3 regions of the Comamonas sp. 17RB genome follow, and region 3 is predicted to be linked to each of the others. Evidence: predicted binding sites of a transcription regulator. Region 3 holds the regulator's gene; each other region holds the start of a gene.
What was found. Region 3 encodes FNR, which switches genes on or off when oxygen is low (the NO sensors DNR and NnrR bind a similar motif). Its sites were predicted from a motif close to TTGATNNNNATCAA; they were not measured.

Region 1: the regulator FNR is predicted to act here: its motif matches at 1,845-1,858, upstream of QM470_RS15820 (hemerythrin domain-containing protein).
Region 2: the regulator FNR is predicted to act here: its motif matches at 2,535-2,548, upstream of cyoA (ubiquinol oxidase subunit II).

The regions. Positions count from the first base shown of each region.
Region 1 covers NZ_JASHHY010000008.1:236,055-240,763, forward strand. Annotated here, with positions in the region: gene QM470_RS15810 (SDR family oxidoreductase) at 1-491, shown strand, start outside; gene QM470_RS15815 (MarC family protein) at 501-1,139, shown strand; gene QM470_RS15820 (hemerythrin domain-containing protein) at 1,261-1,785, opposite strand; gene QM470_RS15825 (ABC-type transport auxiliary lipoprotein family protein) at 1,940-2,587, opposite strand; gene QM470_RS15830 (MlaD family protein) at 2,604-3,587, opposite strand; gene QM470_RS15835 (ABC transporter ATP-binding protein) at 3,587-4,435, opposite strand; gene QM470_RS15840 (MlaE family ABC transporter permease) at 4,435-4,709, opposite strand, start outside.
Region 2 covers NZ_JASHHY010000009.1:144,424-149,132, forward strand. Annotated here, with positions in the region: gene QM470_RS16920 (lysoplasmalogenase) at 1-617, opposite strand, end outside; gene QM470_RS16925 (MFS transporter) at 804-2,153, opposite strand; gene cyoA (ubiquinol oxidase subunit II) at 2,610-3,656, shown strand; gene cyoB (cytochrome o ubiquinol oxidase subunit I) at 3,718-4,709, shown strand, end outside.
Region 3 covers NZ_JASHHY010000005.1:61,297-66,005, reverse strand. Annotated here, with positions in the region: gene QM470_RS10430 (cyclic di-GMP phosphodiesterase) at 1-100, opposite strand, end outside; gene QM470_RS10425 (sulfite exporter TauE/SafE family protein) at 147-875, opposite strand; gene hemN (oxygen-independent coproporphyrinogen III oxidase) at 879-2,261, opposite strand; gene fnr (fumarate/nitrate reduction transcriptional regulator Fnr) at 2,469-3,191, shown strand; gene QM470_RS10410 (hypothetical protein) at 3,360-3,620, opposite strand; gene QM470_RS10405 (DUF349 domain-containing protein) at 3,793-4,709, opposite strand, start outside.

The DNA of each region.
Region 1 (4,709 bases), on a different contig from region 3:
ACGCCGGCGTGGTGGACCGCCCCAGCCAGGTGGCCGACATGTCCGCTGCGCGGCTGGAGCGCATGTTCCGCGTCAATGTGCTGGGCAGCTTCTACTGTGCGCGCGAGGCCGTGCGCCGCATGAGCACGGCCCGCGGCGGCCAGGGCGGCAGCATCGTCAATGTCTCCAGTGCCGCTGCCTTGCTGGGCGCTGCCAACCAGTATGTGGACTACGCAGCGGCCAAAGGTGCGGTGGATGTGATGACGCGCGGTCTGGCCAAGGAAGTGGCGGCCGAGGGGATCCGCGTCAACGCGGTGCGCCCGGGGCTGATCGAGACCGAGATCCACGCCAGCGGCGGTCTGCCCGACCGTGTGCGTGAACTGCAACACCAGGTCCCCATGCAGCGCGGCGGCTCCGCCGAAGAGGTGGCAGAAGCTATCCTGTGGCTGATGTCTCCCGCTTCCAGCTACACCACGGCCAGTTTCACCGAAGTCTCCGGTGGCCGGCACTGAAATACACCCATGGACCTCAAACCCCTGATCACGCTGGTGGCCATCGTCAACCCGCTGGCGATCGTCCCCTTTTTCATCCACTACACCCAGGGGTTTGACGAGACCCAGCGCCGCCAGACCATCCGCACCGCCGCCATCAGCACCTGTGTGGTGATCTGTGCCTGTGCGCTGATCGGCCTGCAGGTGCTGGACTTCTTCAACATCTCGCTGCAGAGCTTTCAGGTCGGCGGCGGCCTGTTGCTGCTGATCAGTGCGATGAACATGCTCAACGCCCGGCCGGCCGAAGACCGGCCCAACACCGGCACGATGGAAGCCGGTGCCGAAAAAGCGGCCATGGGCAACAGCATTGCGGTGGTCCCGTTGACGATTCCGCTGCTGACCGGGCCGGCCGCCATGTCCACCGTGGTGATCTATGCCGATCAAGCGCGCAGCATCTGGCAGCATGTGGCGCTGCTGGGCTATGGCGTGGTGGTGGCAGCCGCCGTGTGGGCCGCCTTCTCGCTGGCCGACCCCATCAGCCGCGTGCTGGGCAAGACCGGTATCAATGTGATGACCCGCCTGATGGGCCTGATCCTGGCGGCCCTGGCCATCGAGGTGATGGCCGGCGGCCTGGTGAAAATCTTTCCGGCACTGGCCGGCGCCCACTGACGCCCGCGGCCCGTCCCTGGGCCGTACGGTGGTGGCATGGCTGCGGGAAGGAGCATTCCCCTTCCCGCGCCCGCTTCTTCTTGCTGCTTGCCTCCCCGCTCCCCCTTGTCCGTCCGGAAGCCTAGAGACTGCTGGCCACCTGTTCCGTGCGGGTCTGCTGCTCCACATGGTCATCGCCCGTGGAACAGGCCCCACCGCAGCCGTGGATGGGGGCCTGCGGCAGCGATTGCGGCAGGTAGACCACCCCCGAGGCGGGATCGAAATTCACATCCTGGAGGTGCTTGGCCAGCGCCGCATCCATGGTCTGGGCATGGTGGGTGAACCAGGTCACCAGCTCGGCCGCCATGCCGCGGATCACATGCAGCTCGCCCTGGGCGCCGCGCTCCGCCCCCTCGCGCATGATCTGCAGCACGACGCGGTGTTGCAGGCTGTGGCAGTTGTCCGGCGCAAAACCGGTGCTGACCATCCAGCGGTCTTCCTGGCCGAAGTGGCCATCGGTATGTTCCACCAGCGCCTGCCAGGCGGCGGGCAGCTCCGCATCGGGGGCTTCTTCCACCACGGCCAGCAGGTCAACGAACTCCTGGTGCGTGTCGTCCATCGCCGCCATATCCAGCGCCAGTTCGTCGCTCCATTCCAGTGTGGCCATGTGCCTGCTCCGCAAATTGCAATGCAGGGCAGCTTACGGCGACACAGTGGCCCTGCAGGTTGAGCCACATCAAGGATTCACTGTCCGGGGACCGCCGTCCAGCGGACCGGTTGCGCTCCCCTGGCACACCGCCACAGGCGGTGTGCCAACGGCTTCAGGGGGCTTTGGCGGGCAGCTGCGTCAGCCATTGCTGCAGCTGCAGCCCGGCCTGGTCCACCGCCTGGGCCAGGGCCTGCGCGCCCGCGGCCGCATTGGCGGCACTGGCCGGCTGCTGCAGGGCGAACAGCCGCTGTCCCAGCAGCACATCCCCGCCGCGCCGGGAGTCGATCAAGGTGGCACGCAAGCGCAGTGCCCCCACGCTGGCCGTGCTGCCGGTGAACACCTGTTCAAACTCTTCCAGCGCCAGCTGCAGCACTGGTGGTGTCTGGCCCTGCACGCGCGGCGCCTGGGCCCCACGCTCGGCGGACAGCACGATCCGGTCCTGGCTCAGGATGTCGCGCAGCCGCTGCTGCACCAGCACCGCCGGCGGCTGGCTCCAGCGCGCATAGGCATAGGCATGCTGGGCGTTGGCATCGGCATAGGCCAGGCGGTAGAGCACGGAGGTGCTGTTCTCGTTCTGGGCCCGCGCCTGGATATCGGCCAGCGCCAGCACCGGGTGGACGCTGGCAGGTGCCGCAGCGGCCACCGCGGGCAGCGGCCCCAGGTCGAAACGCGCCGGCTGGTTGGGCGACGAGGGCAGGTTGCTGCAGGCGCTCAGCCCCGTCGCCAGCAAGGCGGCTCCCCACAAAGTGCTTGCACGCATGGTGTTCTCCTTGGCCTCAGCGGCCGGCCGCAGCAGGTGCGGCAAAGCCCGGCTCGCCCGGTCCTGGCTGGACACGGCCTTCGCCAAAAATCAGGGACTGGGGGTTGTTGGTGATGCCCGAGGCCGCCGCGCCCATGCCGCGCGCAGCGCGCGAGACGTCGCTGGCCGCCTGGGTCACGGCCGGCAAGGTGGTGCGGGACAGCTGCTCGGCCGCCGCCCCCATGGACTCGGCGCCGCGCTCCAGCTGGTCCATCGGCCCGCCCTGGTTCTGCAGGCGCTGCGCCAGCTGGCGCACCTCGGTGGCCAGTTGACCGGCCTCCTGCCCTGCCTTCTCCAGCGCCAGCATGCTGCGCCGGGCGTTCTCGGACAGCTCCGGCAGCTGGGCCGCCGCCGGGTCGATGCGCTCGGTGATGGTGCGGTTCAGGCTGTGGGTCAACTCGTTCACCCCCTTGGCAGCACCGGCAATGTCACCCAATGCGGCCGAGAAGCGCTGCTGGTTCTCGGTGCCCAGCAACTCGTTGATGCGGCGCGTGGCTTCATCCACCCGCCCCATGATGAGCATGCCCTGGTCGGCCAGCACGGTCAGCGGCGAGGAGCGCATGGGCAGACGCGGCAGTCCGCTGGGCCCGGCGGCCAGCACGCTTTGCGGTGTATCGCTGTCGTCCAGCTGGATGTGGGCGATGCCGGTCACCCCCTGGTAGCCCAGCTGGGCATAGGTGGTCTGGGGGCTGACCGGGGCATCCGCGTCGACCGCAATGCGGATCAGCACATTGCCGCTGCTTTGCGGATCAAAGCCGATGCGCGTGACCTTGCCCACCGACACACCCTTGTAGCGCACCGTGGCCTGGGGCTGCAGGCCGCTGATGGCGTCCTTGGTGGACATTTCGTATTCCACATACTGGTGGCGGTCGCGTGTCAGCCACATGGCCAGCCCTGCCAGCAGGCAGACCACCGCCACCACGAACAGGCCTGCGGCCATGGCATGGGACTTGTTTTCCATCATTGACCTCCCTCTGGGCCCGGCCCGGATGGTGCGGGTGCCATGGCCCTGCGGCCACGCTCACCCTGAAAGAATTGCGCAACAAAGGGGTGGGGAAAGACCGCCACCTCCTGCGGTGTGCCGGTGACCAGCACTTTTTTCTCGGCCAGCACGGCCACGCGGCTGGACAGTGCGAACAGCGTATCCAGATCGTGGGTGACCATGACCACGGTCAGGTCCAGCTCGGCATGCAGCTCGCGCAGCAGCGCACAGAAATCGTCCGAGCCATTCGGGTCCAGTCCCGCCGTGGGTTCGTCCAGCAGCAGCAGCGGCGGGTCCATGATCAGCGCCCGCGCCAGCGCCACCCGCTTGATCATGCCACCCGACAGGTCGGCCGGCATGCGCGTGGCGTGCTCAGGCTTGAGGCCCACCATCTGCAGCTTGACCAGGGCGGCGGCATCCACCAGCGCGCGCGGCAACGTCCCCAGCTCGCGCAGCGGAAAGGCCACGTTGTCCAGCACGTTGAAGGCCGAATACAGCGCCCCCTGCTGGAACAGCATGCCCACGCGGCTGGCCGCGCCGTCGCCCCCCATGGCCGCCGCCGGCTGGCCCAGCACCTGCACCGTGCCCTTGCCCGGCTGCAGCAGCCCCAGGATCTGGCGCAACAGCACCGTCTTGCCGGTCCCCGAGCCGCCGACGATGGACAGCATCTCGCCGCGGTAGATGTCCAGGTCCAGGTCCTGGTGCACGGCGAACTGGCTCTCGCCTTCACCGAAGATGCTCCACAGCTTGTCGATGTGCACCACGCGCTCGCCCTGCGCCCAGGGGGCTGCGGCCGCGGAAGGGAGAGAGACTGCGGTATCGGTCATCAGAAACCCACGTTGCGAAACAGAATGGCGAAGACCGCATCCACCACGATCACCATGGTGATGGCCGTGACCACCGAGGCCGTGGTGCCCTGGCCCAGGCTCTGGGTGTTGGGTTCCACCCGCAGGCCCCAGTGGCAGCCGATCAGTGCGATGAATACACCGAACACCACCGACTTGCCCATGGCCAGCCACAGATTGCCGACGTTGACCGCGTCCGGCAGCGACTGCAGAAAGTACGCGGCCGAGATGCCCATGGTCATGTCCGCCGCCAGCA
Region 2 (4,709 bases), on a different contig from region 3:
CCCAGCCCCGCCCAGGCCAGCGGGTGTACAAAGCGGTCGACGGCCAGCAACGTGTCGCTGAGCATGAACAGCAGCGCCCCATAGGCCACACAGCGCGCCGCGCGGCTGGCGCGCACCAGGGCCCGGCCCACGGCCTGCGCGGCCATCAGCGCGATCACCAGCACATAGGCGCCCACGGGCAGGCGCAGTTCCGCCGGCAGATGGCCCCACAGCACGCTGTAGACCCCGCCGCCCAGCAGCAGACTGGCCACCAGCGGGATGCGTCGCGGTAGCCAGGGGGCATCCAGCGCAAACAGCCGGATGTAGCAGACATGGGCGCACAGGAACGCCACCAGGCCGGGGATGAACAGCCCGTCCAGCATCAGGCAGACATCCCCCGCCAGGCTGAAGGCCAGGGCCGCCAGCAGCCAGTGGCGTGCCCGCAGCCGCCGGGCGCTGCGCGGGGCAAAACGCGGGGCGCACACCGCCAGCAGCGCCGCCACCATGGCCAGCGGCTTGAACAGCCGGTGCAGCTCCACCCAGCCGGCCTGGGCCGTGAGCATGGCGCCAGCTCCCAAGGCCAGCAGAACCCATTGCCAGACATGGATGCGGCCTGGGGGCATGAAGATGGTGCGCATGGTGGGCAAAGCAAGTGGCAATGGCCGCAGTGTGCCGCGCAGCGGCGGGGGCGGCATGGGGTGCTTTCCCCGTGGTGCGCCGCTGCAACGCGTGACGGCAGTTCCGCTCCGCCCGCTCGGCCCGCTCCGGGTGTGCGCGGGCATGAAAAAGGCTGCCGAAGCAGCCTGTGTGCGGTGCGACCGTCTTCAGTTGTCGCTGCCCCGCGCTTCGATGGCGCGGTTGATGCCCAGGGCCGCCAGCGTGCAGAGGGCGCCGGACAGCAGGTACAGGCCCACGGCCACCGGGCCGAAGCGCGAGGACAGGCCCAGTGCCACCAGCGGCGCAAAGGCGGCGCCCAGCAGCCAGGCCAGATCGGACGAGTAGGCCGCGCCCACATAGCGCAGGCGGCGGGAGAAATTGGCCGTCACGGTGCCGGACGACTGGCCGTAGGACAGGCCCAGCAGCACAAAGCCCACCAGGATGAAGGTGTTCTGCCCGGCGCTGCCGCCATCCAGCAGGAAGGGTGCGGCAAAGCTGAACAGGCCGATCAGCACCGCCATGGTGCCCAGGGTGTTGCGGCGGCCAAAGCGGTCGGCCAGCTTGCCCGACACCAGAATCCCCAGGCCGGCCAGCAGGCCGCCCAGCACCTGGGTCCAGAGAATGCTGGTGACGCTGTCTTCGCCGAACATGGTCATCCAGGACAGCGGGAACACCGTGACCAGGTGGAACAGGGCAAAGCTGGCCAGGGCCGCCAGGGCGCCGATCAGCACATTGCGGCCTTCACCGCTGCGCGTCAGCTCGAAGGTGGGTACGGGCTCCAGCTCCAGCTTTTCCAGCAGGCGGGTATAGGACTGACCCACTACCAGCCGCAGGCGTGCGAACAGGGCGACCACGTTGATCGCGAAGGCCACGCAGAAGGGGTAGCGCCAGCCCCATTCCACAAACTCTTCATGGCTCAGCGCCTTGTAGAGGTAGGCAAACAGCGCCGCTGCCACCACAAAGCCCAGCGGGGCGCCCAGCTGGCCGATCATGGAATACCAGCCGCGTTTTTCGGGTGGGGCGCTCAGTGCCAGCAGCGACGGCAGGCCATCCCAGGAGCCGCCCAGGGCCAGCCCCTGCAGGATGCGGAACAGCACCAGCAAGGCGATGGCGTAGCGGCCCAGGTCGACATAGCCGGGCAGCAGTGCCATGCCCACCGTGGCGGTCCCCAGCAGGAACAGCGAGATGGTCAGCTTGGTGGCACGGCCCCAGCGCTGCTGGATGACCATGGAGATGGCGGTGCCGATGGGGCGGGCGATGAAGGCCAGCGAGAACACCGCAAACGACGCCAGCATGCCGTTGAGCAGGGTGTAGTGGGGGAAGAACACGTGCGGGAACACCAGCACGCAGGCAATGCCGAAGACGAAGAAGTCGAAATACTCGGACGACCGGCCGATGATGACGCCGGCAGCGATTTCGCCGGGAGAAGCCTCTTCGTGCGTGTCGGCGTCGGACAGGTCTTCCGAGCCATGGAAACCGCCAGCAGGTGCGATGTTCGGATAAGCGAGGCCACTCATGAAACACACTCCTATGAGGTTGGTGTGCCTCCCTTCTACGCCCTTGGGCAGGGGCTCGCAATCGGATAAACGGCTTTTTAGGGGAAGTTCCCGATCTTGACGGCCATCAAGTGGCGACAGGCGGCCGCTGGAGGGCGGTCAAGACCCGGCTGCCAGCAGGGTTAGTGGCCAAAGTGCGCTGCCCGGGGGCGGGCCAGGGTGCGTCCTGGGGTTAGTGTGTAAGCGTTAACCCGTGCCGTTCGAACAGAAAAAAATGCCGTGGAAACAAAGAGTTAAGGACTTTTTGCCGCGAAGGGCATAAAACGCCTAACTGATGTGCTTCGGCCTTGCAATGACCCAGCGCAGGGCTGCGGTGGACAAAATGTCCAATCGCAAAAAACCTTGATCGAAGTAAATTCGCAACGTCTTGTAATCCGCGCCGGCACCCGTCTGCGCGTGTCTTTTTGCGTCTATAGCATGTTTCAATCCAAGGAAATCCGTGGGCCCGCGTGGCTCGCGGCGGCCGCCTTGATAGCCAGTCTGACTGGTTGCAGCAAGGCCGTCGTACTCAATCCCGCAGGTGACATCGCAGCCCAACAGGGCCAGCTGGTGGTGACTGCCACCCTGCTGATGTTGATCATCATCGTGCCGGTGATTCTGTTGACGCTGTTGTTCGCCTGGAAGTATCGCCAGTCGAACACCGAAGCCGAATACGATCCCGAATGGCACCATTCCACGGCCCTGGAGCTGGTGATCTGGAGCGTTCCGCTCATCATCATCATCGCCCTGGGCGCGCTGACCTGGATCAGCACCCACAAGCTCGACCCCTACCGTCCGCTGGACCGTGTGTCTGAAACTAAGGCCTTGGCGCCCGAAATCAAGCCCCTGGAAGTGGAAGTGGTGGCCATGGACTGGAAGTGGCTGTTCTTCCTGCCCGAGCAAGGCATCGCCACGGTGAACGAGCTGGCTGCACCGGTGGATCGCCCGATCCGCTTCAAGCTGACCGCCACCTCCACCATGAATGCGTTCTATGTGCCTGACCTGGCCGGCATGATCTATGCCATGCCCGGCATGGAAACCCAGCTGAATGCGGTGATCAACAAGGAAGGCGTGTTCCACGGCCTGGCATCGCACTACAGCGGCGCCGGTTTCGCCGGCATGACCTTCAAGTTCCACGGTCTGAGCAACGAAGGCTTCGACGCCTGGGTTGCCAAGGCCAAGGCCGAAGGCCAGCCCCTGACCCGTGACGCCTACCTCGACCTGGCCAAGCCCAGCGAGCGGGATCCCGTGAAGCGCTTCTCCAGCGTGGAAGACGGCCTCTACAGCAAGGTGCTGAACCGTTGCGTGGAAGACGGAAAGATGTGCATGCACCACATGATGGCCATCGACGCTGCCGGCGGCGAAGCCTACATGAAGGCCGCAGGTCTGAACCTGCCCCAGGACGTGTGCACGGTCCAGAACGCTGACCGCGTGGTGGCCCTCCTGGACCAACGCGATCAACCGGGTGCTGTGGCACAGCAGTAAGCATTGACGGCGGTCTGGCCTGCGTCTGCAAGCGGGGCCGCCACTTAGCAAGAGACTCGATATGTCTGGAAATACAACCTTGCCCAACGATCCGCTCATCGGGCGGATCAGCTGGGACGCCGTACCGATGGCGCATGAGCCCATCGTGTTATGGACTTTCATCGCCGTGGTCCTGGGCGGCCTGGTGATGATGGCGGCACTGACCAAGTTCCGCCTCTGGGGCCCTCTGTGGCGCGACTGGATCTGCTCGATCGACCACAAGAAGATCGGCATCATGTACATGATCCTGGGTCTGGTCATGTTCCTGCGCGGCTTTGCCGACGCGGCCATGATGCGTCTGCAGCAGGCCATGGCCTTCGGCGACAACCTGGGCTACCTGCCTCCGCACCACTACGACCAGATCTTCACCGCCCACGGCGTGATCATGATCTTCTTCGTGGCCATGCCTTTTGTGACCGGCCTGATGAACTATCTGGTGCCGCTGCAAATCGGTGCGCGTGACGTGTCCTTCCCGTTCCTGAACAACTTCAGCTTCTGGATGACCACGGCCGGCGCCGTGCTGGTGATGATCTCCCTGTTCCTGGGCGAGTTCTCCACCTCGGGCTGGCTGGCACTGTCCAATCTGGGCAACCAGAGCGGAAGCACCGGTCTGGATTACTACATCTGGGCATTGCAGATTGCCGGTGTGGGCACGACGCTGTCGGGTATCAACCTGATCGTCACCATCATCAAGATGCGCGCGCCCGGCATGAACCTGATGAAGATGCCCGTCTTCGTCTGGACCTCGCTGTGCACCAACGCCCTGATCGTGGCGTCCTTCCCCATGCTGACCGCAGCCCTGGTGCTGATGTCGCTGGACCGTTACCTGGGTACCCACTTCTTCTCGAACGACTTCGGTGGCAACGCCATGTTGTACGTGAACCTGATCTGGATCTGGGGTCACCCTGAGGTGTACATCCTGGTGCTGCCGGCTTTCGGCGTGTTCTCGGAAATCGTGGCCACCTTCAGCAAGAAGCGTCTGTTCGGCTACACCTCCATGGTGTACGCGACGGT
Region 3 (4,709 bases):
ACGCCAGCAAGCCAGTCGATCCAAACCGCCCATTATGACGACTGCATGCGACAAATAAGTACTTACATAAAGGGGTTGCGCAAGCGGCGCCGCTGTGCATTAAAAAGCTACAGCGTATTGTGCCGCGTTACCGCTCCATGTCAGCCCTAGCGGCACCACTGTGATGGCACATGCACCATGTCCATCCACAGGGCCCACAGCGAGACACCGGCCAGCAGCGCGCCGGCGGTGCGCAGCCCCCAGGCTTCGCGCCACTGCTGCAGGCGGCTGATGCGCTGCCACAGCCACGGGCCCAGGGCCAGCCACAGGCCCCCGCCCACACCGAACGCCACCATGGATGCAGCGCCCTGCCACACGCCGCCAGCCAGGGCCGCCACCATGACGGCGGAGTACAGCAGGCCACACGGCAGAAAAGCCCACAGGCTGCCGGCCACCCAGGTTCCCCCCGGCCCGCGCACACCGTGCTGCACCTTGCTCCACAGCTTGCGCCCGCCGGACTCCACCCATTGGGGCTGGCGGGCCTGAAGCAGCAGCATCAGGCCCCACGCCAATGCCGCCAGGTGCAGCAGCACCCACAGCGGATGCAGGGCGGAGGTGCGGTCGGAGAACCAGGCCACCGTCTCCATGGCATAGGCCGCCACGCCGCCCAGCGCGGCATAGCCCATCAGGCGACCAGCGTGAAAGCCCAGCCAGCGCCCAGCATTGGCCGCCTCTGGCGGCTGCGCCGAAGCCCCTTCAGGCTGGATGGACACCACCCGCCCCCCGCTGCGCAGCGGCGAGACGATGGCCGCACAGGGTGCGGCGCACATCGCAAGACAATGGGGCCCACCCACGAGCCCCATGAAGAAAGCGGTTCCAAGCAACGACAGCCACATGGGCTAGATGATCCTGGAAAAGCGCGCCCGGTTCTTGCCGGCCTGCAAATGCCGGTCAAACGTCATGGCCACGCCGCGCACAAAGAACCAGCCCATGGGCGTGACCTTGATGCCGTCGTCGTCGATCACCACCAGGCCCTGCTCCTGCTGCTGGGCCAGCATCTCCAGCTCGGCCGCGAAGTAGCGCTGGAAGTCCAGCAGCCAGGACTGGCTCATGGGCTCGAACAGCACTTCGCCCTGGCACATCAGCGACATGATGACGGCGCGCCGCACCAGGTCGTCGCGCCCCAGCGCCAGGCCCCGCACCACGGGCAGCCGACCCTGGTCGAGGAAGTCGTAATACTCTTCCAGGGTCTTGGCGTTCTGGCTGTAGGTGGCACCCACGCGGCCGATGGCGGACACCCCCAGGGCAATCAGGTCGCAGTCCGGCTGCGTGCTGTAGCCCTGGAAGTTGCGGTGCAGCCGTCCTTGCCGCTTGGCAATGGCCAGCGCATCTTCCGGCAGTGCGAAGTGGTCCATGCCCACATAGACATAGCCAGCCTGCATGAAGGCATCGATGGAGCCCGAGAGCATGGACAGCTTGTCCGAAGCCTCCGGCAGGTCTTCCTGCGCAATGCGGCGCTGGGGCTTGAAGCGTTCCGGCAGATGCGCATAGGCATACAGCGCGATCCGGTCCGGCCGCAGCTGGCACACCTGCTCCAGGGTACGCTGGAACGATGCAGCGGTCTGCTTGGGCAGGCCATAGATCAGGTCCACATTGACCGAGTGAAAGCCCAGCTCGCGCGCCGCCTGCACCAGATCGAAGACCTGCTCGGCCGGCTGCTCGCGGTGCACCGCCTTTTGCACATCGGGGTCGAAATCCTGCACCCCGAAGCTCAGGCGGTTGAAGCCCAGCTGCGCCAGATGGGCCAGGCGTTCGCGGGTGACGGTGCGGGGATCGACCTCGATGGAATATTCGCCCACCGCTTCAAAACTGAAGTTGGCGCGCAGCATATCCATCAGCTGGGTCAGCTCGGCATCGGACAGGAAGGTGGGAGAGCCGCCGCCCAGGTGCAGCTGGCTGACCGCCTGTCCCTTGCCACAATGCGCCACCTGCAGAGCCACCTCTTTTTCCAGGTACTGCAGATAGGTCTGCGCGCGTTCATGGTGCTTGGTGATGATCTTGTTGCACGCGCAGTAGTAGCACAGGGCCTCACAGAAAGGCACATGCACATACAGTGACATGGGAAGCGCCTTGGCCGCAGAATGGTGCTTGCGCTGTTCCAGCGCCAACACATAATCATCCTGACCAAATGCTTCAATAAAGCGATCAGCGGTGGGATAAGAGGTATAACGGGGCCCAGGCACGTCGTACCGACGCAAAAGCTCCGGCGTTACTGCTGTCATTGAATATTCCTTAGGTGCTGTACGGCACTGTGCCGCAGCCCGGGGAAATTAGCCTTGATGCATATCAAGACATTCAAATACCATACCTGAGACAATTGACTCACATCATTCGCACAACTGAGCACCCCCTCTCTCGCCTCCCAGCCCGATAACCTTTCAGCGTTACGTCCAATGGCCCGTTCAGCGGGAGCCCAAGGCGTCAGTGCCATGACACCACCCCCTATCAAAGTCACCTGCTCCAACTGCAATCTGCGTGAACTGTGCATGCCCACAGGCTTGAATGAGCAGCAGTTGCACCGTATTGACGATATTGTGGCCACACGCCGCAAAATCAAACGGGGCAGCACCTTGTTCCGCAATGGCGAGGCATTTACTGCGCTCTATGCCATCCGCACCGGTTTCTTCAAAACCTGCGTGGCCACGGAAGACGGCCGTGACCAGGTGACGGGCTTCCAGATGGCGGGCGAGATCATCGGCTTGGACGGCATCGTGCACGACCACCACACCTGTGATGCCGTAGCCCTGGAAGACGCCGAAGTCTGCGTCATGCCGTTCGACCGCCTGGAAGAGCTGTCGCGCGAAGTGACGGCCCTGCAGTCGCATGTGCACAAGGTGATGAGCCGCGAGATCGTGCGCGAACACGGCGTGATGCTGCTGCTGGGCAGCATGCGTGCCGAAGAGCGCCTGGCCGCCTTTGTGCTGAACCTGGTGCAGCGCCTGCACACCCGGGGCTTCTCGTCTTCCGAGCTGGTGCTGCGCATGACGCGTGAAGAGATCGGCAGCTACCTGGGCCTGAAGCTGGAAACGGTCAGCCGCACCTTCTCGAAGTTTGTCGAGGAAGGCCTGGTCGAAGTGAAGCAGCGCCATGTGCGCATCCTGGACACCGAAGGCCTCAAGCGCATCGTCAACAGCCAGCACGCCTGCGAGTGAGAGCAGCCGCCACCGCGGCGCGGCTCCAGCACCCCCGCCTCCTTCCGGAGGCTTTTTTCATGGTGCCCGGCCTTGCCGCACCACGGCATTCCTGCACGTCGGCAGTGCGCGGGCCTGCCCGCACAGCCCTGCGGGGGGCCGCTCCCTCCCCCACTTCACAGAGGCCGCTCACAGCGACGGAACGCGGCGCTCCTGGGCATTGAGCTCCTGCGGGGACAGGGCCAGCAGGCTGGTCATGGCCGATGCCATCATGATGATGGCCCAGAACAGGAAGAAGGCCACCGTGCACACGCCCAGGCGCGACACCTCGCCGTAGGCCGACAGCCACTGCATTTCCAGCGGGTCGACCACGGCAAACACCAGCATCTCCATCACCCCGGCGGCCAGAAAGGCAGGCCAGGCAATCCACATCCAGCGACGCAACAGCATGGGTCTCTCCTTGTTGTGGCAGGCAGATGCCCCATTGTGCGAGCCTCTGCCTGCCGCGTCACCGCCTGCAGCGTCCCCACAAACCCTGAAAAAGGCATAAAAAAAGCCAGCCGGTAGGCTGGCTTGCTGTGGCTGCAGCGCAGGTACCGCAGGCCCTGCGCTGGCGCCCGGCTTACTTGCTGCCGCGCAGCAAGGCCTTGAGTGCGCTTTGCAGGCGCTGGGCCGCGCTGTCGCTGCGCTCCGCAGCCAGCACCGCCGCCACATCCTGCTCCCAGGTGGTGCGGGGATCGGTGGCCTTGCGGTTGGTCAGCAGCTGCAGCTGCAGTGCACGGCGTGCGGACAGCTGGTCGGCCGGGGTGGGCACGTCGGCAGCCATTTCCAGGCGCAGCAGCGACTCGGCGGCTTCGCCCTTGGCGGCTGCGCCCACGGCGGCATGCCAGCTGTTGCGGGAAGCATTGCTCAGCTTGCCCAGTTCCTGCGCGGGCGGCACCAGGGCCGCATCGCGCTTGGACCAGGCGTCCATCAGCTGGGTCAGGGCTTCGCCATGGGCCTGGGCCGTCAGCTTGCGCAGCGCAGACTGGGCGTGTTCCTGGGCTTCACGCTGGGCGCGGAAAGCCGCATCGCCCAGGCGCGGGCCACGGGCCGGGCGCTCGAAACGGTCACCGCGGTCACCGCGATCCTGGCGGGGGCCGGGCTTGCGGCCACCAGCCGCCGCAGCCGGGGCTTCCTTGCGCATGCCGGGGCGGTCGTCGCCACGCACGGCCTTCACCGGGCGGTCGGTCGCCACGGGCGCAGCCGGTGCCGCCGCGGCAGCTGGCTGGGCGGCTTCGGCCGCAGGGGCGGCACGCAGGGCTTCTTCCAGCGCGGTCAGCGCGGCGCGGATCTTCTGCGCATCGCCTTCGGCGTTGGCGGCTTCCAGCTGCTGCGAGGCTTCCAGCACCGCACGGTCATGGGCGCTGAGCGATTCCAGATTGACGGCACGGCTGCCGCGCTCACCACGCTCGGCCGGCTTGCGGCTGAAGGCCTCGTCCAGCGGCTTGCGGAACGCATCCCACAGCTTCTGTTCCTGGCGGCGGTCCACCGGCACTT